DNA from 2 places in the Pseudomonas sp. o96-267 genome. Region 1 is predicted to be linked to the other one. Evidence: predicted binding sites of a transcription regulator. Region 1 holds the regulator's gene; the other holds the start of a gene.
What was found. The regulator sigma-54, encoded in region 1, starts transcription at its own class of promoters, with help from an activator protein. The targets are predictions, from matches to a motif close to ANTGGCATNNANNTTGCTNT.
Positions count from the first base shown of each region.

Region 1 (10,897 bases):
ACGCGCACCGTGCAGGCGCTCGACGCCGTCGATGATGATGGTATCGGTGCCGGCGCCCTGGATCTTCGCGCCCATGGCGATCAGGCAATTGGCCAGGTCGACCACCTCAGGCTCACGCGCGGCGTTTTCCAGCACGCTGCGGCCCTTGGCCAGGGTCGCGGCCATCATGATGTTCTCGGTACCGGTCACGCTGACTACGTCGAAGAAGAAGTGCGCCCCGCGCAAGCCGCCTTCCGGGGCCTTGGCCTTGATGTAGCCACCTTCGACATCGATGATCGCGCCCATGGCCTCGAGGCCACGGATGTGCAGATCGACCGGACGCGAACCGATGGCGCAACCACCGGGCAGCGCCACCTCGGCCTCACCGAAACGGGCGACCATGGGGCCGAGCACCAGAATCGAGGCGCGCATGGTTTTTACCAGTTCGTAAGGCGCGACCAGGGTTTTGATCGCACGCGCATCAACTTCCACCGCCAGCTTCTCGTCGATCACCGGCTCGATGCCCATGCGGCCGAACAGCTCGATCATGGTGGTGATGGCGTGCAGGTGCGGCAGGTTGCAGATGGTGACGGGGGCGTCGCCCAACAGGGTGGCCGCCAGAATCGGCAGAGCAGAGTTTTTCGCACCGGAAATGCGGATTTCGCCATCGAGGCGAGCGCCGCCGGTAATGATCAGTTTATCCATAGGAATCTCGTCGCCCGCAGGCTCAGGAACGCGCGGCCCAATCGGCCTGGCTGAAGAATTTCATGGTCACGGCGTGGATGCTGCCATCAGCGATCCAGGCATTGAGGTGGGCATAGATCTGCTGCTGACGCTTGACCGGGCTGAGGGCGGCCAGTTCGTCGCTGATCAGGTTGAGCTGGAAGTTGCAGCCTTCGCCTTCGACTTCCACCTGGGTATTCGGGAGTTTTTCCTCTAGGAGGCTTTTTACTTCTGCAGCCTGCATGCTCGACCTCGACTGACGCATTCGGGCACCTGAGCCCGCGGGTCGGCCATCATACAAAAAAGCCTCCCGCCTGCGAACCCCGCCAACACCGGTGCTGACGGAACGACGGGAGGCGCTTCACGCTTGCAGCGGTAGCAACTCCAGCAGGCCGCTGACCTGAGCGATCTCACGCATGTCGTCGGGCAGCGCACTGATTGTCAGCTCACGCCCTGCCTTGCGTGCATCACGCATGAACGCCAGCAACAGCGCCAGACCGACGCTGCTGGACTTTTCCACCGCGCTGCAGTCCAGTGCCAAACGCGTCGCGCTGCTGGCGGCGATCAGGCGTGCGCCCTGCTCACGCAGCAGTGGCCCGGTGCTGTAATCGAGCACGCCACTGAGCTGAAATTGCCCAGGAGCGCGCTCGCTGATGTTCGCCTGACTCACGATTCGCCTCGAGCCTGACGCGCCCTGGCAACGGTATCAGCCCAGGTGTCGATGACCTTATCCAGATCGTTGCGATTGTTCTGCATGGACTGAGCGAACTGATCGCGGAACAGCTTGCCGACATTGATGCCGTTGATCACCACGTTACGCAACTTCCAGCCGCCATCCATCGACACCATGGTGTAGGACAGCGGATAAACCGCGCCCTTGCCGTCACGAATCTCCATACCGACCGACGTGCGCTCGCCTTCGGCCCTGCCACTGGCCGGCAGCACGCGAATGTCCTGATTGTTGTACTCGAGCAAGGCATTGCCATAGAACTGCATCAGGCTGCGCTTGAAGTTCTCCTGAAAGCGACTCATCTGCTCAGGCGAGGCCTGGCGCGAGTAGCGCACGGTCATCACGCCACGGGCGATGCCATCGACATCCACCACCGGGCCGAGAATCTCGTTGAGCGAGTCGTAGAAAGCATTGGGGTTGCTGCGGTACTGCTCCTTGTTGGCCTTGAGGTCAGCCAGCAGGGTTTCGGTGGTTTGCTGCACCACTTCATGGGCGCTTGGCGCAGCGGTGGCCAGCAGCGGCATGGTAGCCAGCAACACCAGCAGGGAATTACGCACGGTTTTAAACATGTCAGGAGCCCTCATCAATTGGCTTCATCTTTATTGACCGAATTGAGCAGGAATTTGCCAATCAGGTCTTCCAGCACCAGCGAGGACTGCGTGTCGTGGATGGTGCTACCGTCCTTGAGCACCTCCTCGTCACCACCAACGCTGATGCCGATGTATTTCTCACCGAGCAGCCCCGCAGTCAGGATCGACGCAGTGGAATCCTCAGGCAGGTTATTGACGCCCCCATCGAGCTCCAGGGTCACCCGGCCCATGTAGCTGTCACGATCCAGATCGATTGCAGTGACCTTGCCGATGCTCACGCCGGCCATGGTGACCTTGGCGCGCACGGTCAGTCCGGCGATGTTGTCGAAATAGGCGTAGACCTTGTAGGTATCGCCAGCACTGCCGACGCTCAGGCCGCTGACGCGCAGGGCCAGCAACAGCAGGGCCAGCACACCAGCCATGAGGAACAGGCCGACACCAATCTCCAGCGTGCGGTTTTGCATCAGAAATCTCCAAACATCAAAGCGGTCAGAATGAAATCCAGGCCAAGCACGGCCAGCGAGGCGTACACGACGGTGCGCGTGGTTGCACGGCTGATGCCTTCGGAAGTGGGTTCACAGTCGTAGCCCTGGAATACGGCGATCCAGGTCACCACGAAGGCGAAGACGACGCTCTTGATCACGCCGTTGAGCACGTCGTCATAAAAGGAAACACTGTTCTGCATGTTCGACCAGAACGAGCCCTCGTAAACGCCCAGCCAATCCACGGCGACCATGGCCGCGCCCCAGATGCCGACCACGCAGAAGATCATCGCCAACAGCGGCATCGAGATGAAGCCGGCCCACAGCCGCGGCGCGACGATGTACTTGAGCGGGTCGACGCCAATCATCTCCAGGCTGGAGAGCTGCTCGGTGGACTTCATGTTGCCGATTTCGGCAGTCAGCGCCGAGCCGGCGCGGCCGGCGAACAGCAACGCGGTCACCACCGGGCCAAGTTCACGCAGCAGAGTCAGGGCGACCATCTGCCCAACAGCCTGCTCGGAGCCATAGCTGACCAGAATGTTGTAGCCCTGCAGGGCCAACACCATGCCGATGAAGATGCCGGACACGACGATGATCGCCAGCGACATCACGCCAACCGCGAACAGTTGCTTGATCAACAGCTGCAAAGGCTTGCCGGCACGGCTGCGACCGAACAGAGCGCTGACCAGAAACAGCACCGAACGCCCCAGTGTCGCGACCACATCGATACCCGCACGACCGAACAGCCGCAGCCGTTCGAGCGGTGAATTTCTGCGCATCAACCTCTCCCCAACAGATCTTCGCGGTAGTCCGGCGCTGGAAAATGAAACGGCACCGGCCCATCCGGAATGCCCTTCATGAACTGGCGAATACGCGGATTATCCGACTCCATCAACTCGGCCGGAGTGCCCTGCCCCAACACCTGAGCATCACCGACGACATAGATGTAGTCGGCGATGCTGGCCGTTTCTGCAAGGTCGTGAGACACCACCACGCTGGTGATCCCCAGTGCATCGTTGAGCAGGCGGATCAGGCGCACCAGAACACCCATGGCGATGGGGTCCTGACCGACAAACGGCTCGTCATACAGCAGAATCTGCGGATCGAGCGCAATGGCTCGGGCCAGCGCGACACGGCGCTTCATGCCGCCAGACAGCTCGTCCGGCATCAGATCCAGCGCCCCGCGCAAGCCGACGGCCTGCAGTTTCATCAGGACGATGTCGCGGATCATTTCTTCAGGAAGCTTGGTGTGTACGCGCAGAGGGAACGCCACGTTCTCGAACACATCGAGATCGGTGAACAGCGCGCCGCTCTGGAACAGGACGCCCATCTGCTTGCGCATATCGAACAGTTCGTCGCGCGAGAGCTTCGGCAGACTGACTCCGTCGACGCGAACATCGCCTGCAGAAGGACGCAGCTCGGCAGCGATCAGGCGCAGCAGCGTGGTCTTGCCGCAGCCGGAGGGGCCCATGATGCCGGTGACCTTGCCGCGCGGAATGCGGATATCGACCTTGTCGAAAATCGATCGCGCGCCACGCTGAAAGCTGACGCCCTGCAACTCGATCGCGTACTCGTGCTCGGCGCTCATCTGAACTCCTTGAAAATAAGGCCTTCCTGGCAGACGCCGCCTCCAGAAGCGAAGACACGCACCATCCAGAGAGGGCCAAAATGGCCGCGAACTATAGCATTTGCCGAACATGCCGCCCAATAGCGCCCCAAAGCGGCGTTCAGACTTGCGACAGTTTCGACGTTGGCTCGTTGCACCGAGGGTGAGCGCGGGAAGCTTTTCCGTTTATAATCCCCGTCTTTTTTCGCCCGACAGCCTTACTCAATGAACCAGACCCGCGACCTGATTGATTCCGCGCAGCGCACCATCCGCCTCGAAATTGAAGCGGTGCAGGAGCTATTGCCCCGTATCAATGCCGACTTCATCAAGGCCTGCGAGCTGATTCTCAGCTGCAAGGGCCGCGTGGTCGTGGTTGGCATGGGCAAGTCCGGGCATATCGGCAACAAGATCGCTGCAACTCTGGCCAGCACCGGTACCACGTCGTTCTTTGTCCACCCGGCAGAAGCCAGCCATGGCGACATGGGCATGATCACCAAGGACGACATCGTTCTGGCACTGTCGAACTCTGGCTCGACCGCCGAGATCGTTACCCTGCTGCCACTGATCAAGCGCCTCGGTATCCGCCTGATCAGCATGACCGGTAACCCTGAGTCGCCGCTAGCCAAGGCCGCCGAGGTCAATCTGGATGCACGCGTCTCGCAGGAGGCCTGCCCGCTGAACCTGGCACCCACTTCCTCGACCACTGCCAGCCTGGTACTGGGCGACGCCCTGGCTATCGCCCTGCTCGAAGCGCGCGGCTTCACCGCCGAAGACTTCGCCTTCTCCCATCCGGGCGGCGCCCTTGGCCGGCGCCTGCTGCTCAAGGTAGAGAACGTGATGCACAGCGGCGAGAGCCTGCCTCAAGTCACCCGCGGCACCAGCCTGCGTGACGCCCTGCTGGAAATGACCCAGAAAGGCTTGGGCATGACCACCGTCCTGGAGGCTGATGGCCATCTGGCCGGGATCTTCACCGATGGCGACCTGCGCCGCGCACTGGACAAGGGCATCGATGTACGCGATGCCCGGATCGACGACGTGATGACGCCGCATGGCAAGACCATTCGCGCCGAGATGCTCGCCGCCGAAGCCCTGAAGATCATGGAAGACAACAAGATCAGCGCCCTGGTGGTAGTCGACGGCAATGATCGCCCGATCGGCGCGTTCAACCTCGGCGATCTGCTGCGCGCGGGAGTGATGTAATGAACGAACTGCTGCAGCGCGCACGCGCCGTGAAACTGGCGATCTTCGACGTCGATGGCGTATTGACTGACGGCCGCCTGTACTTTCTCGAAGACGGCAGCGAGTTCAAGACCTTCAACACGCTCGACGGCCACGGTATCAAGATGCTGATCAACTCGGGCGTGCGCACGGCCATCATCAGCGGCCGCAAGACACCAGTGGTGGAGCGCCGCGCCAACAACCTGGGCATCCAGCACCTGTTCCAGGGTCGTGAAGACAAACTCGTGGTACTCGACGGCCTGCTCGCCGAACTCGGCCTAAGCTATGAACAGGTCGCCTATCTTGGTGACGACCTGCCGGACCTTCCGGTGATTCGCCGTGTCGGATTGGGCATGGCCGTGGCCAGCGCCGACAGCTTCGTCCGCCAGCATGCCCACGGCGTAACCCAGGCGCGCGGCGGTGATGGTGCGGCGCGGGAATTCTGCGAACTGATCATGCGTGCCCAAGGCACACTGGATGCGGCCCATGCCGCCTACCTGTAGAGAACAGCATGCCGCGTAAAATCCTCAATACCCTGATCTTTGCTCTGATTGCAGTCGTCGTGGCCGCACTCGGTTACTGGAACCTTGCCCCGGACAGCGCGCGCCTGACCCAGCAGGCCAGCGATGACAGCGTCGTCGACTTCTATGCGGTAGGCGCGCGTACCGTGCAGTTCCAGGATGACGGCAAACTGCACTACCGCATGACCGCGGACAAGCTCGAACACATCAAAAGCACCGATATCACCCTGGTCGATACCCCCAAGCTGAAGCTATATCGCGGCACCGAGTTGCCCTGGGAAGTCACCAGTCAGCGTGCCGAAGTCTCGCCCGGCGGCGTCGAGGTAGAACTGATCGACGACGTGCGCATCGCCCGCACCGACGCCAAGAACCGTCCAACCATCATCACCAGCAGCCGCATGACCGTTATTCCTGACAAGGAATATGCGCAGACCGAGCAAGCCGTTAGAATCGTCGCGGCCAACGGGGTAACCACGGCACAAGGAATGAAAGCGTACTTGAATGACGGCAGGATGCTCCTGCAGTCCAACGTAAGAGGCCAGCATGAGGTTCGTTAATACCCTCCCCCTGATTCTCAGCCTCGGCGCCGCATTGGGAAGCGCGGCTGCCTGGGCACTGCCATCGGATCGCGATCAACCGATTCGCATCCAGGCCGACAGCGCAGAACTGGATGACCGACAAGGTGTAGCCGTCTACCGCGGCGATGTGATCATCACTCAGGGCACCCTGAAGATCACGGGCGACACCGTCACCATCACCCAGACCGCCAGTGGCGACATCGACGTCTTCACATCGGTCGGCAACCTGGCCTACTACGAGCAGAAGCCGGCTGTGGACAAGGACATCGTCAAGGCCTACGGCAAGACCATCCAGTACTTCGCCAGCAATGAGCGCATCGTACTGATCGACCAGGCCAAGGTGATTCAGGAAGGCAATACCTTCGAAGGCGAGAAGATCGTCTACGACACCCGCCGCCAGATCGTAAACGCCGGCCGCGCTACAGGCGGCAACGTCAGCACACCGCGCCCGCGTATCGACATGGTCATCCAACCGAAGAACAAACCCGCGGATCAGCAGCAGTAATGGCCATTCTCAAAGCCCAACACCTGGCGAAAAGTTACAAGAGCCGCCAGGTCGTGCGTGACGTCAGCCTGAGCATCGAAAGCGGTCAGATCGTTGGCCTGCTCGGCCCCAATGGTGCCGGCAAGACCACCTGCTTCTACATGATTGTCGGCCTGGTGCGCGCCGACCAAGGCCGCGTGCTGATCGACGACCTCGACGTCAGTCATCAGCCCATGCATGGCCGTGCTCGCGCGGGCATCGGCTACCTGCCGCAGGAAGCGTCGATCTTCCGCAAACTGTCGGTGGCCGACAACATCATGGCCATTCTCGAAACGCGCAAGGACCTGGACCGCGCCGGACGCCAGGCGGAGCTGGAAAACCTGCTGCAGGAATTCCATATCCACCATATCGCCGACAGCCTCGGCATGAGCCTGTCCGGCGGTGAGCGACGCCGCGTAGAGATTGCCAGAGCCTTGGCGACCAACCCCAAGTTCATTCTGCTCGACGAACCCTTTGCCGGTGTCGACCCGATTTCGGTTGGCGACATCAAGCAGATCATCCATCACCTCAAGACCAAGGGCATCGGCATTCTGATCACCGATCACAACGTGCGCGAAACCCTGGATATCTGCGAAACCGCCTACATCGTCAACGATGGGCAACTGATCGCCGAAGGTGACGCCGAGACCATCCTCGCCAACCAGACGGTGAAAGAGGTATACCTGGGCCACGAGTTCCGCCTGTAGGTCGCCGGCTATTTCGCTACAGAAATATTGCAACCCCTAGGCAAAAACGAGAAATTCAGGCATATAATTTGCTTCCTGGCGGCGCTTCGGCGCCCTGATGTGGAAGGCGTAACTCGCCAGTAAATTAAGGTCTGCAATGAAACCATCGCTAGTCCTCAAGATGGGCCAGCAGCTGACGATGACCCCGCAGCTGCAACAGGCTATCCGCCTCCTCCAACTGTCTACCCTGGACCTGCAACAGGAAATCCAGGAGGCGCTGGAGTCCAATCCCATGCTCGAGCGCCAGGAAGAAGGCGACGACTTCGACAACAGCGATCCAATGGCTGATGGCGCCGAAAGCGCCACTCCGACCCCGAACAAGGAAGAGAGCTACCAGGAAACCACCCCGACGGTGGATAACCTGGAAGAAGGTGACTGGGGCGAGCGCATTCCCAACGAGCTGCCAGTCGACACCGCCTGGGAAGACATCTACCAGACCAGCGCCAGCAGCCTGCCCAGCAACGATGATGACGAGTGGGACTTCACCACTCGCACCTCCAGCGGCGAAAGTCTGCACAGCCACCTGCTCTGGCAACTGAACCTGGCGCCCATGTCGGACAAGGATCGCCTGATCGCGGCCACCCTGATCGACTGCATCAACAACGACGGCTACCTCGAAGAAAACCTCGAGGAAGTGACCGAATCCTTCGACCCCGAACTGGATGTCGAACTGGATGAAGTGGAAGTGGTGCTGCACCGCATCCAGCAGTTCGAACCAGCAGGTATCGGCGCCCGTGACCTGCGCGAATGCCTGCTCCTGCAACTGCGTCAGTTGCCCGCTAACACCCCCTGGCTGAGCGAAACCCAGCGCGTGGTCGGCGATTACCTGGAACTGCTCGGCAGCCGCGATTACGCACAGCTGATGCGCCGCACCAAACTCAAGGAAGACGAGCTGCGTCAGGTCATCGACCTGATCCAGCGCCTGAATCCGCGACCGGGCTCGCAAATCGAGTCCAGCGAGCCGGAATACGTCGTACCGGACGTGATCGTGCGCAAGCACAACGACCGCTGGCTGGTGGAACTGAACCAGGAAGCCATGCCACGACTGAGGGTCAACCCGCAGTATGCCGGCTTCGTCAAACGCGCCGACTCCAGCGCCGACAACACCTTCATGCGCAACCAGTTGCAGGAGGCACGCTGGTTCATCAAGAGCCTGCAGAGCCGCAACGAAACGCTGATGAAAGTGGCCACGCAGATCGTCGAGCACCAACGTGGTTTTCTCGATTACGGCGACGAGGCGATGAAGCCTCTGGTCCTGCACGACATCGCCGAGGCGGTGGGCATGCATGAGTCGACGATCTCACGCGTGACCACGCAGAAATTCATGCACACGCCACGCGGTATTTACGAGCTGAAATATTTCTTCTCCAGCCACGTCAGCACCTCTGAAGGCGGCGAATGCTCGTCCACCGCGATCCGCGCCATCATCAAAAAACTGGTTGCTGCGGAAAACGCGAAAAAGCCATTGAGTGACAGCAAGATCGCTGGTTTACTGGAGGCACAAGGCATCCAAGTCGCCCGTCGGACGGTCGCCAAGTATCGCGAGTCCCTCGGTATAGCGCCCTCCAGTGAGCGCAAGCGACTGATGTAGGCCAGATCGACTGAAGGCACAAGGTCTTCAGGCCAAAGTGTTCCGGCGACGGGTCGAATAGGACCCGTCTCTTACACAAGGCAACAAGGAGAAAGCGGTATGCAAGTCAACATCAGTGGACATCAGCTGGATGTGACCGACGCCCTGCGTGACTACATCGGCGAGAAACTGGGCCGACTGGAACGCCACTTCGACAAGATCACCAACGTACAGGTGACCATGGAGGTCGAAAAACTCAAGCAGAAGATCGAAGCCACCCTGCACATCGCCGGCGGCGAAGTCGTCGCCAATGCCGAACATCAGGACATGTACGCTGCCATCGACCTGTTGGCCGATAAACTCGACCGTCAACTCATCAAGCACAAGGAAAAGCAGCTCGAACGCCTGCAAGGCGCCACGGCCCGCTGACATTCCCTATCCATGATCCGACTTGAAAATATCCTGACCCCCGGCCGTTCCCTGGTGAACGTGCCGGGCGGCAGCAAAAAACGTGTGCTCGAACAGATCGCCAATCTGGTTGCACGCGATCTGCCCGACCTGGATGCCCAGGACATCTTCGAAAGCCTCATCGCCCGCGAGAAGCTTGGCTCCACCGGCTTCGGCAACGGCATTGCCATTCCCCACTGCCGCCTGGCTGGCTGCAGTGCCCCGATCAGTGCAGTCCTGCACCTGGAGACGGCAGTCGACTTCGACGCCATCGACGGCGTGCCGGTCGATCTGCTGTTCGTACTTCTGGTGCCGGAGGCGGCAACCGATGCGCACCTCGAACTGCTGCGCCAGATTGCCAGCATGCTCGATCGCCAGGATGTACGTGAACGTCTGCGCCGGGCCAACAGCGGCGAAGATCTCTTTCAGGTCGTCGTGGACATTCAGAACGGTTAATAAACATGCGCCTGATCATCGTCAGCGGTCGCTCGGGCTCGGGCAAGAGCACCGCCCTCGATGTACTTGAGGACAACGGCTTCTACTGCATCGATAACCTGCCAGCCGGTCTGCTGCCGGATCTTGCCGAGCGCTTCCTGCCGCATAGCGACATGCTGCTGCCGCAGGTGGCCGTCTCTATCGATGCGCGCAACCTGCTGAGCCAGCTCAAGCGCTTCCCGGAGCTGCTCGATGAAGTGCGCAAACGCAACATCCGCTGCGATGTGCTCTATCTCGATGCCGAAGACGAAACCCTGCTCAAGCGGTTTTCCGAAACCCGCAGGCGCCACCCGCTGACCAACGACAACCGCTCGCTGGCCGAGGCCATTGCGTACGAAAGCCTGCTGCTGGCACCGATCACCGATCGTGCCGACCTGAAGATCGATACCACCCGGCTAAATCTCTATCAGTTGCGTGACACCCTCAAGCTGCGCCTGCTGGGCCAGACACAGACCGGCACTGCCTTTCTCGTCGAATCCTTCGGTTTCAAACGTGGCATGCCAGTGGACGCTGATTTGGTGTTCGATGCGCGCTGCTTGCCCAATCCTTACTGGAAACCGGAGCTGCGCGACCATTCCGGGCTGGATCAACCGGTGATCGACTATTTAGCCGCGCAACCGGAGGTCGAAGAGATGTATCAAGACATCCTCGCCTACCTGGAAAAATGGCTACCACGCTTCGCCGCCAGC
Region 1 covers NZ_RHQP01000002.1:68,534-79,430, forward strand. Annotated here, with positions in the region: gene murA (UDP-N-acetylglucosamine 1-carboxyvinyltransferase) at 1-684, opposite strand, end outside; gene EGJ86_RS01750 (BolA family protein) at 707-946, opposite strand; gene EGJ86_RS01755 (lipid asymmetry maintenance protein MlaB) at 1,064-1,372, opposite strand; gene EGJ86_RS01760 (phospholipid-binding protein MlaC) at 1,369-2,001, opposite strand; gene mlaD (outer membrane lipid asymmetry maintenance protein MlaD) at 2,016-2,486, opposite strand; gene mlaE (lipid asymmetry maintenance ABC transporter permease subunit MlaE) at 2,486-3,283, opposite strand; gene EGJ86_RS01775 (ABC transporter ATP-binding protein) at 3,283-4,092, opposite strand; gene EGJ86_RS01780 (KpsF/GutQ family sugar-phosphate isomerase) at 4,336-5,310, shown strand; gene EGJ86_RS01785 (HAD family hydrolase) at 5,310-5,831, shown strand; gene lptC (LPS export ABC transporter periplasmic protein LptC) at 5,840-6,406, shown strand; gene lptA (lipopolysaccharide transport periplasmic protein LptA) at 6,393-6,932, shown strand; gene lptB (LPS export ABC transporter ATP-binding protein) at 6,932-7,657, shown strand; gene EGJ86_RS01805 (RNA polymerase factor sigma-54) at 7,794-9,287, shown strand; gene hpf (ribosome hibernation-promoting factor, HPF/YfiA family) at 9,387-9,695, shown strand; gene ptsN (PTS IIA-like nitrogen regulatory protein PtsN) at 9,708-10,169, shown strand; gene rapZ (RNase adapter RapZ) at 10,175-10,897, shown strand, end outside.

Region 2 (10,897 bases), 120 kb from region 1:
CCTCGGCGAGCAATTCCTGCAAGGGGCTCATAGGCCGATTCCGATGTCGAACAGCAGACTGCGCCCGAGGTTGTGCCGCAGAAAATCCGGCGCGTCCGGGTGAGCGAACAGCACGCGGGCGAAGCGCGGGCCAACCAGCGACAGCGAGCGCCAGCCCTGGCGCAGATATTCGGTGGGCGGCGGGAAGTGGCTGTTGCAGTCGAGCACAGCGCGCTTGAGGCTGACGAAGGCGACCAGATCGAGTTCGCCGAGGTCGATGCCACGCTCGCGATAGTTATGCGCCTTCTTGCGCAAGGTCGGCGCCAGCCTCGTCTGCATCTCGCTGGCTGGAATACGTTTGGGGCGCGCTTCGCGCCTGACCAGTTGGCTGAGGGAAAAGGCGCTGCGGCGACGCTCCAGCTCGGCGCGCCATTCGTCATTGAGGCGCCGACCTTCATCGAGCACGAAGAACACTTCGAAATTGGCATCGCGAAACAGGACGTCCGGTGGCTCCTGGCCACTGGGTGTAAAGTCGTCGCTGTGATGGCGTACATTCAAGGCCTGCAGCAGGCGCTGACAAACCCAGCGCTCACGCTCCCATTTCTTCGCGTTGGAGAGGAAGGCATTGGCCTGTTCGGCCTGGTGCGTGAGTAAGCGCAGGTAATCGGAATCGTCCATGACCAAAGCTTAGCCGTAGCGCTTACCCGCATGCCAGTGCTGCAACTCCAGTCGTTCCAGTGAGCGTGGAAATCCAGCAGGGTTTCGTTGGCTGTTGTCGATCAATGGCAGGGCAGCTGCTCTGCCGGCAAAATCAAATCTGAGTACCGGTGTAGACTGCCGGGCATGGCGATGAATGAAGGAGAGGGTGTGCGCGCATGATCGCTTCCAACCTGCTGGCGTTCTCCACCTTGTTGGTCGGCTGGCTGGTCTACGGGCTGACGCTGCTCTGGGCGGTGGCGCGGGCGCCCTGGGTCGAGCTGTTCAGTGATCTGCGCCGCCAGCATCTGCTGTTCGGCACCATGCTCGCGCTGTTCCTGCTGTGGCTGGTGCGTCGCGATTTCGACTCCGGGCTTTCCTATCACTTCATCGGTATGACTGCCGTGACCCTGCTACTCGACTGGCCACTTGCCGTGCTGGCGGGCCTGGCGGCGCAGCTTGGCCTGCTGGCTATCGGTCGTATGGATCTGGCCTCACTCGGCATCAACGGCGTGTTGCTGGTGCTGACCCCCATCCTGATCACCGAGTTGTGCGCGCTACGTGTGGAGCGCGCGCAGCCGCGCAACCTGTTCGTCTACATCTTCTTCTGCGGGTTCTTCCCGGCGGCATTGGCGACCCTGATGACCTTGCTCGGTGGTCTCGCCCTGTTGTGGATGGATGGGCTGTTCCCCATGCCGCCCTGGCTGGACGACTTTGCCGGCTACTTGTGGCTGGTGGCGTTCCCCGAAGCCTTCATCAACGGCACCATCGTCACCGCGTTGGTGGTGTTCTACCCGGACTGGTTGGAAACCTTCAACCGCAGCCGCTACCTGCAGGCGCCCTGGAAGGAGAGCGATCGCGGCGAGTGAATGGCGCCGTATTGGCCGATTGAATGCCGCCTAGAGGATTGATCCCCGTCAATATCCGAAACGGGCCTGCCGCCATGCTGTGAGAAACGCCTCCGAGGGACTCGATATGAGTGTTCACAGCTGGGCAAGAAACGCTGTTCAGGACGATTTGCATGACGCCGAAGTGCAGGGTCATGAGCCTATCGTGGCATTGCGTGCGCTGCTGTCGGAGGTCGTACAGCGGAGCAGAGCGCTGCGTGATCCCGAGGAGCTGGCGCACGAACTACAGTTTCTCGCCGACAACCTCGACGATGATCGCGACTACGCCTTCATGCGCCCCTGAGCCCCGTAGGGTGCGCCGTGCGCACCGCCCGCGCGCAGGATGCTGATGGCTTCCGTAGCTTATCCAGGCGCTACCGTAGGAGCGGCTTTAGCCGCGATTGCTCGTCAATGTGGCCGCGTCGGCAGATCGCCGCTGAACATCTCGTCTTCCAGATCATTGCCGGGAATCGCATGTTCCTCAGCGGCCCAGGCGCCCAGATCGATCAGCTTGCAACGCTCGCAGCAGAATGGACGATAGATGCTCTCGGTTTTCCACTCGACGGGCGCACCGCAGGTGGGGCATTGAACGGTCGTGGTCATGGTTGGCCTCCGCGCAGGGTCAGATAGAAGTTGTGCAGGCGCTCGACCTCCGCGTCCAGCCAAACCCTGTCTCGATCATTGACCAGTACGTCGTGGGCATGGCGCAGACGCTCTTCGCGGCTGGCCTGAGCCTGCATGATGGCGCGAACCTGTTCTTCCGAACTCTGGTCGCGTGCGATGGTGCGCTGCACCTGCAACTCGGCCGGCGTGTCGACGACCAATATACGTTGGGTCATCTGCCGTTGACCGGACTCGACCAGCAGTGGCGACACCAGAATCGCATAGGGCGATTCTGCGTGCGCCAACACCTGCACGATCTCCTGGCCGATCAGTGGGTGCAGCAGGCTTTCCAGCCAGCGGCGTTGCTCGGGGGCGGCAAATATCAGCTTACGCAGCGCGGCGCGGTCCAGCTCGCCGTTCGCTTGCAGTACACCTGCACCGAAGTGCTCGACAATCTTGGCCAGCGCTGGCCGGCCTGGCTCCACCACCCAGCGCGCTGCATGATCGGCGTCCACCACGTGTACGCCACGTTCAATAAAGCCTTGCGCCACTGCGCTCTTGCCGCTGCCAATGCCGCCAGTCAGGCCGAGTATCCAGGGTTTCATGACGCCAATGCAGCCTCGTTATTGCTCAAGGCCGCGATTGTAGGGGGGATTGCTGGATGATGCGACCCGCGTGTGCCGCGATCCGTCATCCCCGCGAAGGCGGGGACCCAGCTCGTGGAGTCAGGATAACTCCTGGACTCCCGCCTTCGCGGGAGTGACGAGTGTCGCTGGGTTAGCTCAAAACCCAGCGAACTTCAGATAACTGCCGGTAATCACATCGCCCCACAGCAGGGCGATCCACCCGGCAATCGCCAGATAAGGGCCGAAGGGAATCGGCGTGCCGGAGTCGCTGCCACGCATACGCAGCAGAATCACACCTAGCACCGCCCCGACCAGCGACGACAGCAGAATGGTCAACGGCAGAACCTGCCAGCCACCCCAGGCCCCGAGCATCGCCAGCAGCTTGAAGTCACCGTAACCCATGCCTTCCTTGCCGGTGATCAGCTTGAACAGCCAATACACCGACCATAGGCTCAGGTAACCGGCAATCGCTCCCCACAGAGCATCTTCCAGACTGGTGAACAACCCGAAGTGATTGACGATCAAGCCCAGCCAGAGCAACGGCAGCACCAGCACATCCGGCAGGATCTGGTGGTCGGCATCGATCAAGCTCATCGCCAGCAGCCCCCAAGCCAGCACCAGCATCGCCCCGGCTTGCCAGGTAAAACCGAAATGCCAGGCGACGTAAGCGGAAAGCAGCCCGCAGGCCAGTTCGACGATGGGGTAACGTTTGCTGATCGGGGTTTTGCAGTTCGAGCACTTGCCGCGCAGGAACAGATAGCTGATGACCGGGATGTTCTCCCAAGGACGAATCTCATGGCCGCACTGCGTGCAGCAGGAGTTGGGCAGGATAAGGTTGAAGGTCTGAGCGGTTGGTGCCGGCGGCAACTCCAGCACCTCGCGCGCTTGGCCCTGCCAGTCGCGCTGCAGCATCACGGGTAGGCGGTAAATCACTACATTGAGGAAGCTGCCGACCAACAGACCCAGCAGCAGAGCACACAAAACAATGGCCAGCACATGGCTGGCCAGAAAGTCGACTACGAGCATTTAAACGACGGCACCCAACTGGAAGATAGGCAGGTACATGGCGATGATCAGGCCGCCGACCAAAACGCCCAGCACGGACATGATAATGGGCTCCATCAGGCTGGTAAGGCCATCGACCATATTGTCCACTTCTGCCTCATAAAAGCTGGCCACCTTGTCGAGCATCTCATCCAGCGAACCCGATTCTTCGCCAATGGCGGTCATCTGCACAGCCATGGAGGGGAAGGTGCCGGTGGTGCGCATGGAGAAGTTAAGCTGCATGCCGGTAGATACATCGGCCTTGATCTTGTTGGTGGCGTTTTTGAAGACCACATTACCGGTAGCTCCGGATACCGAATCGAGCGCATCTACCAGTGGTACGCCAGCAGCGAAGGTAGTGGACAGGGTGCGAGCGAAGCGGGCGACTGCGGATTTATAAAGGATGTCACCAACAATAGGGAGCTTTAGGACGCCACGGTCGACGGAGTCACGAAGCTTTTGTGAGCGTTTCAAGGCTGCTTTTAAGGCAAAGGCCGCAGCAAATATCGCGATTAGAAAAATGAACCACCACTCTTGCATAACTTGGGAAATGCCTATCACCATTCGAGTGAAGGCTGGAAGTTCGGCGCCAAAATTCGCAAACACTTCTTCGAACTGCGGTACCACCTTGATCAGCAAGATAGCCGAAACGATGATGGCAACCACTACAACAGCGATAGGGTAGTTCATCGCCTTCTTGATCTTGGCTTTCAGCGCTTCGGTCTTTTCCTTGTAAGTGGCGATACGGTCCAGCAGGTTTTCCAGGGCGCCCGCCTGTTCACCGGACTCCACCAGGTTGCAGTACAGCTCATCAAAGTACTGCGGCTTTTTGCGCAGTGAGGCCGCAAAGCTGTTACCAGCGGCCACTTCTTGTTTCACTTCATCCACTAGCTTACGCATATTTGGGTTGTCGAAGCCTTCGGAAATGATATCGAAGGACTGCAACAACGGTACCCCGGCTTTCATCATGGTCGCCATCTGCCGAGTGAACAGGGCGATATCCATGGGCTTGATCTTTTTCCCCGACCCCCCGAGAGAAAAGCCTGACTTCTTGCGTACCTTGGTCGGGTTTATGCCCTGCTTGCGCAGGTGCGCCTTGACCAAGGATGGGTTCTGCCCGTTGAGCTCCCCCTTGACCACGGCGCCACTTTTGTTCTTACCTTCCCAGGTGAATACACTGGTTTTTAGAGCTTTTTCCGCCATGGTTAATCCTTGGTTACGCGGTTGACTTCCTCAAGGCTGGTGACCCCTTGCATGGCCTTAAGCAAAGCGGAGGTGCGTAAGTCATTAAAGCCGTCTTTACGCATCTGCGTGGCAATATCGATGGAGTTGCCTTCCTCCATGATAATCCGCTGCAGGTTGGGCGTGTTTTTAACCACTTCATAAATACCGACGCGGCCTTTGTAACCGCCTTTGCAATTTTCACAGCCTGCCGGGCCATAAATCTTGAAAGTCCCGATCTTGTCCTCGGGGAAGCCTTCGGCCAGCAGGGTTTCGCGCGGTACGTTCACTTCCTTCTTGCAGCTGTTGCATAGCTTGCGCGCCAGGCGCTGGGCGATGATCAGGTTGACCGAGGTGGCGATGTTGAAGGATGGCACGCCCATATTGCGCAGGCGGGTCAGGGTTTCCGCGGCGCTGTTGGTGTGCAGTGTGGACATCACCATATGCCCGGTTTGCGCGGCCTTGACGGCAATGGAGGCGGTGTCCAGGTCGCGGATCTCCCCCACCATGATGATGTCCGGGTCCTGGCGCAGAAAGGCGCGTAGCGCCTGGGTAAAGTCCATGCCCTGCTTGGGATTGACGTTTACTTGGTTGATACCCTCGAGGTTAATCTCCACCGGATCTTCTGCGGTGGAAATATTCACATCAGGCGTATTGAGAATATTCAGGCCAGTGTAGAGCGATACGGTTTTCCCCGAACCGGTGGGGCCGGTGACCAGAATCATGCCTTGAGGTTGCTTGAGGGCAGCCATATACAGCTCTTTCTGTTCCTCCTCGTAACCCAGCACATCGATCCCCATCTGCGCGCTGGTGGGGTCGAGAATCCGCATCACGATCTTCTCGCCCCAGAGTGTGGGCAGGGTATTGACGCGAAAGTCGATGGCTTTGCTCTTGGATATTTTCATCTTGATCCGGCCGTCCTGCGGCTTGCGCCGCTCGGAAATATCCAGGGCGGCCATGACCTTCAGGCGGGCGGAAATTCGTGGTGCCAGCTGGATGGGCGGGCGAGCGACCTCATGGAGGATGCCGTCGGTGCGGAAGCGGACTCGGTAGGCTTTTTCGTAAGGTTCGAAGTGCAGGTCCGATGAGCCGCCCTTGATGGCATCCAGCAGCATTTTGTTGACGAAGCGAACCACAGGTGCATCGTCGGCATCGGCGCCACCTTCACCCACGGGTTTGTCATCGTTAACCGCCTCGACGTCCAGACCGTCGAGGTCGACATCGGCCAGATCTTCCATACCACTGTTGGCTGAGTCGAAGAATTTGTCTATGGCATCGCCGAGTTTGTCGTCCTCGACCAGAATCGCTTCGGTGTTCAGGCCGGTGCTGAACTGTACGTCGGTGACGGCCTGGTGGTTGGAGGGGTCGGAGAGGCCGACGAACAGCTTATTGCCACGGCGCCAAAGTGGCAGCACGCGGTGCTGACGTACCAGCTTCTCGCTGATCAAATCGCGTGGCTGGCTTTCCTTGTCGAGGGTGTTGAGGTCGAGAAAGGAAACGCCGAACTGCTCCGAGGCCAGTTCGGCCAGAGCTCGGCTCTTTACCAGTTTGTTCTGCACTAGGTAAGTGACCAGCGATAGCTTGTTGCGCTGGGCCTGCTGTTGCGCCTGTTGTGCGGCTTTTTCATCCAGCAGTTCTGCCAGCACCATCTGCTTGGCCAAACCGGACAGGGATACGCTTTCGTTCATTAGAGACTCCACAAACTATGCCTGCCTTATAACCTAGTCGCCAATAGGCTGCCAAACGAGGTTGTCCGAGGTGACGAAAATTGGCAGTTAGTGCTTGGTTGCGGTTGTGGGTGGGGTGGGAAAAGATCTGTGTGTCTCAGATTGTGCTGGCTTGAGAGGTTGGCATGCAGGCTGCATAGTCATGTCTAGGTCGCTGGACCTATCTATTTCTAGGAGAGAATGCATGAAAGCTCAAATGCAAAAAGGTTTTACCCTGATCGAACTGATGATCGTGGTTGCGATCATCGGTATTCTGGCCGCCATCGCTCTGCCGGCTTATCAGGACTATACGGCTCGTGCGCGAGTTTCTGAAGTTATCCTTGCTGCATCCTCTTGCCGTACGACCATCACCGAGGCCTCTCAGACTGGTCTGCGCACTGCCCCCTCTGGCAATGACTTTGGATGCGGTGAAACCGCAACTGCACCTTCTGGTGGTATCAGCCAGTATGTGAATTCCATTACTACTACTTCTGCTGGTGTGATCACTGTGGTTGCTCAAAATATCTCGCAACTGGGTACTGGTGTTAACCTTGAGTTGGTTCCGTACACTGATGCAGATGCTCAAACAGCGGCTACAGCAGCTGACTTTACCCAAGGTACAGAGCAAGCTGTTGTCGCTTGGGTATGTCAGCCGGCAGCTAGTAACGGGATTGATGTTAAATATCTGCCGGCCAGCTGCCGTGGCTAATAAGTGTACTTAGGTACCTTTGCGCCCCCAGGCTGTCTATACGGCTGAACGTATCGACGCCCCGCCATTGTGCGGGGCGTTGTGCTGTTGTGGGACTCGCCTGTATCCATTGCGGCCTGCAATATTTTTTGTGCACACCGCGACCCAAGGCGAAAGCGGTTGAGTCGGCAGTCTGCCCCTAAAAGCTTCTCCCCCCCCCCCGAGGGGCTCCTACGGAGGGAACAATGATTGAGTACAGTGGGTTAAGCGTGCAGCTAATGAAGCTTATTACCTTGATGGTTTTTGAGTGGCCTGGAATTTTGGATTAATTGGGTTAGAGCCATTGAATCCGTTTTTCCCAAGGCTTTTTTGTTCGTCTAGTGTGTCTATGCCGCTACGTCTAAAAGCATTTCTTCTGCATCTGGGTCTGTCCGGCATTATTGCTCTGCTGGCAATGTGGGTGGTGTTCAAGCTCTGGTATCCAGCTCCGCTGCATACTGCGGTGGGCGTGACTCATATTTTCTTATTGCTGTTATTGGTCGATGTGATTCTCGGGCCGCTGTTGACCCTGCTGGTGTACAAGGAAGGTAAAAAAACACTGGTGTTCGATCTGAGCGTGATCGCCGCGTTGCAGTTGTCGGCTCTTGGCTACGGGTTGTGGGCGGTTGCTGAAGGGCGGCCAGCCTGGCTGGTGTTCAATACTGATCGTTTCGATCTGGTGCGGGTGTTGGATGTCGACACGCGTAAGCTGGATCAGGCAGCCCCCGAGTTCCGTCAGCCTTCCTGGCTTGGCCCGCGCTGGGTGGCCGCAGCGCCACCAAGTGATAGTGCCGCGCACAATGAGCTGATATTCGAGTCCGTGCAGGGGGGTAGTGACTTGCCGCAGCGTCCTGACCTTTATCGGCCGATAGCCGATAGTGTCGAGCGGATAACGGAGCGGTCGTCCCCTTTATCTGAATTGCAGAAGTTCAACTCGGCGGACGAGGTGCAGTCAGCTATCAGTCAATGGCCTGAAGCCGACGCATGGCTGCCCTTGATGGCGGGTACACCGATGGTGGTGTTGTTGCGTAAGGAGACTGCCGAGGTCGTTGCGGTGGTGGACTTGCGACCGTGGCTGTAGCCGCGGCCGTCACTCTGGAATAGGAAACTACTGGAGCGGGTTGGTCTGCCGATGTGGTTTGGCAAGTTTGCCAGGCAAGTAGAATACCTCTCGGGTTTTGTCTGTCGGACCCTGCTGAAAACTGGGAGGAAGCGAGCTCTTGGTGGTGGGCGTCGCTTTCACAAGTAGCGCTCGATCTCAAATGACGACTATATGAGTGTGGGCGAAGTTGAATGTTCGCACCGACAACCTCGGTTTATCCATTGTGGCCTTGGTTTTCACGCAAGTATTGCGGCACTCCGAGCTCGTCCGAACTTATGCTGTTTGCAGTCTGTCGGTCACAACGCCAACCGCATCGACAAGTCCACCGCCTTCACATCCTTGGTCAGCGTCCCTAGTGAGATGTAGTCCACGCCCGTCTCTGCAATCACGCGCAACGTGCTGTCGTTGATACCGCCTGAGGCTTCGAGTTTGGCGCGGCCGGCGGTGAGTCTTACGGCTTCGCGCATGTCTTCCAGTGACAGTTCGTCGAGCATGACGATATCGGCGCCGGCTTCCAGGGCTTCACGCAGTTCTTCCAGGCTTTCCACTTCCACTTCAACCGGTTTGCCCGGGGCGATCTGATGGGCTGCGGAAATTGCCTGGGCGATGCCGCCGCAGGCGGCGATGTGGTTTTCCTTTATAAGGAAGGCATCGTACAAACCGATACGGTGGTTGTGGCAGCCGCCGCAGGTTACGGCGTACTTCTGCGCCAGGCGCAGACCGGGCAGGGTCTTGCGGGTATCCAGCAGTTTTACCTGGGTGCCTTCAACCAGGTCGGCATAGTGGCGGCAGCGGGTGGCGACGGCAGACAGAGTCTGCAGAAAGTTCAGTGCGCTGCGCTCGCCGCTGAGCAGGGCGCGAGCCGGGCCTTCTAAGCGGAACAGGGTCTGGTCGGCGCTGACCTTGTCGCCATCCTTTACCTGCCAATGCACCGCGACACGCGGGTCGAGTTGGCGAAATACCGCATCGACCCATGCCGTGCCGCAGATAACCGCCGCCTCGCGGGTGATGATCCGGGCGCTGGCCAGGCGCTCGGCCGGAATCAGCTGGGCCGTGATGTCGCCGCTGCCAATGTCTTCGGCCAGGGCGCGGCGGACGTTGGCTTCGATTTCACTGCTGAGGTCGGCGAGGGTCAGGTTGGGCATGGTCGGCTCCGGTGTAGTCGAGCCGCGATTATAGAGGCAGGTGGTTGCAGGGCAATGCTCCATCGCGGCGCTGGGCCTTTTGTCGTTCTGCAGAATTGATCAGGCACTTTTATATGTTGCCGCTGCTCTTAATGACGAGAGTGCCCCCTTGGCCCGACTATCGGTGCAGCGCCGAAGGCCTGTCAGAGTTAGGCTGTGGGGGTGCGAATGTGGTGTATTGGTCGTCGTCCGAAGATGGCGTGTGGCTATCTGTGATCTGGGTCATGTCTGTGGGAAAAATTGGCTTGGTATGGCGCGCAGCCTCCCTATAATGGCTTTACTTTTTTCATTATTGACGCCAGGCCTTTGACGTTAGGGACGACGCTCGGTTGACGCTGTGCAGACCAGGAAGCTCGGGTTCGAGCAGTCTGCGGGAGACTAGAATGAAGACCGACGCGAACGTGGTGCACCTGAACAAGGCCACCGCAGAGCAATCGCCAACTTCGCCGGTAGGAAGACTGCCCGTGGCGCTGATTCAGGTGCGTGACAAAGCGGCGCAACAGCTCAAGCAGAACCTGCAGAGCCTGTTCGACAATGCTGACGATACCCTCTTCGAGATGGCGGATCGGGCGACCAGCAATGCCGAGCAGAATGCTTTCTTCGAAGCCATGCGCGACTTGCGGCTCAAGCGCAAGAACATCGAGCGCGGCTTTCTGCAGAAGGTGTTCGAGTCGTTCGCCAATCTCAACCAGTACGAAATTGGCAAGCCTCAACCCGCCTTGGATGCCGTGTCGTTCGATAGCCTGAGCCTGGTGCAGAACGACGAACTGGAAGAAACCGTGGCGCTGGACGCCATGGTGGCCAAGGTGATGAGCCGAGACGCTGTTGCGTTGGGCCATCTCACCACACGCCTCAATGCGGTGATCAGCAAGAAGTTGGACGACAAGAGCAACCCGCTCGGCCCAACCCTGCTCAGTGAATACTTCCTCGACGCCTGCAGCAGCCTGGGCGTGGAGATCAAGGTCAAGCTGATCATCCTCAAGCTGTTCGAAAAATACGTGCTCGGCAGTTGCGACATGCTTTACGCCGAGGCCAATCAGGCGCTGGTCAGCGCGGGCGTGTTGCCTGAGTTGAAGTCCGCACCGCCGCGCCGTCAGCAGCGCCCGGTAGCTTCCGCTTATG
Region 2 covers NZ_RHQP01000002.1:191,055-201,951, reverse strand. Annotated here, with positions in the region: gene EGJ86_RS02325 (MOSC domain-containing protein) at 1-31, opposite strand, end outside; gene EGJ86_RS02320 (DUF1780 domain-containing protein) at 28-657, opposite strand; gene EGJ86_RS02315 (energy-coupling factor ABC transporter permease) at 855-1,544, shown strand; gene EGJ86_RS02310 (hypothetical protein) at 1,651-1,866, shown strand; gene yacG (DNA gyrase inhibitor YacG) at 1,971-2,165, opposite strand; gene coaE (dephospho-CoA kinase) at 2,162-2,770, opposite strand; gene EGJ86_RS02295 (A24 family peptidase) at 2,948-3,817, opposite strand; gene EGJ86_RS02290 (type II secretion system F family protein) at 3,818-5,038, opposite strand; gene pilB (type IV-A pilus assembly ATPase PilB) at 5,041-6,744, opposite strand; gene EGJ86_RS02280 (pilin) at 6,968-7,471, shown strand; gene tfpZ (TfpX/TfpZ family type IV pilin accessory protein) at 7,839-8,570, shown strand; gene nadC (carboxylating nicotinate-nucleotide diphosphorylase) at 8,888-9,736, opposite strand; gene EGJ86_RS02265 (DUF1631 domain-containing protein) at 10,159-10,897, shown strand, end outside.
Region 2: EGJ86_RS02280 (pilin) is a predicted target of sigma-54. The motif match lies at 6,903-6,922, and genes of this name have one in related genera.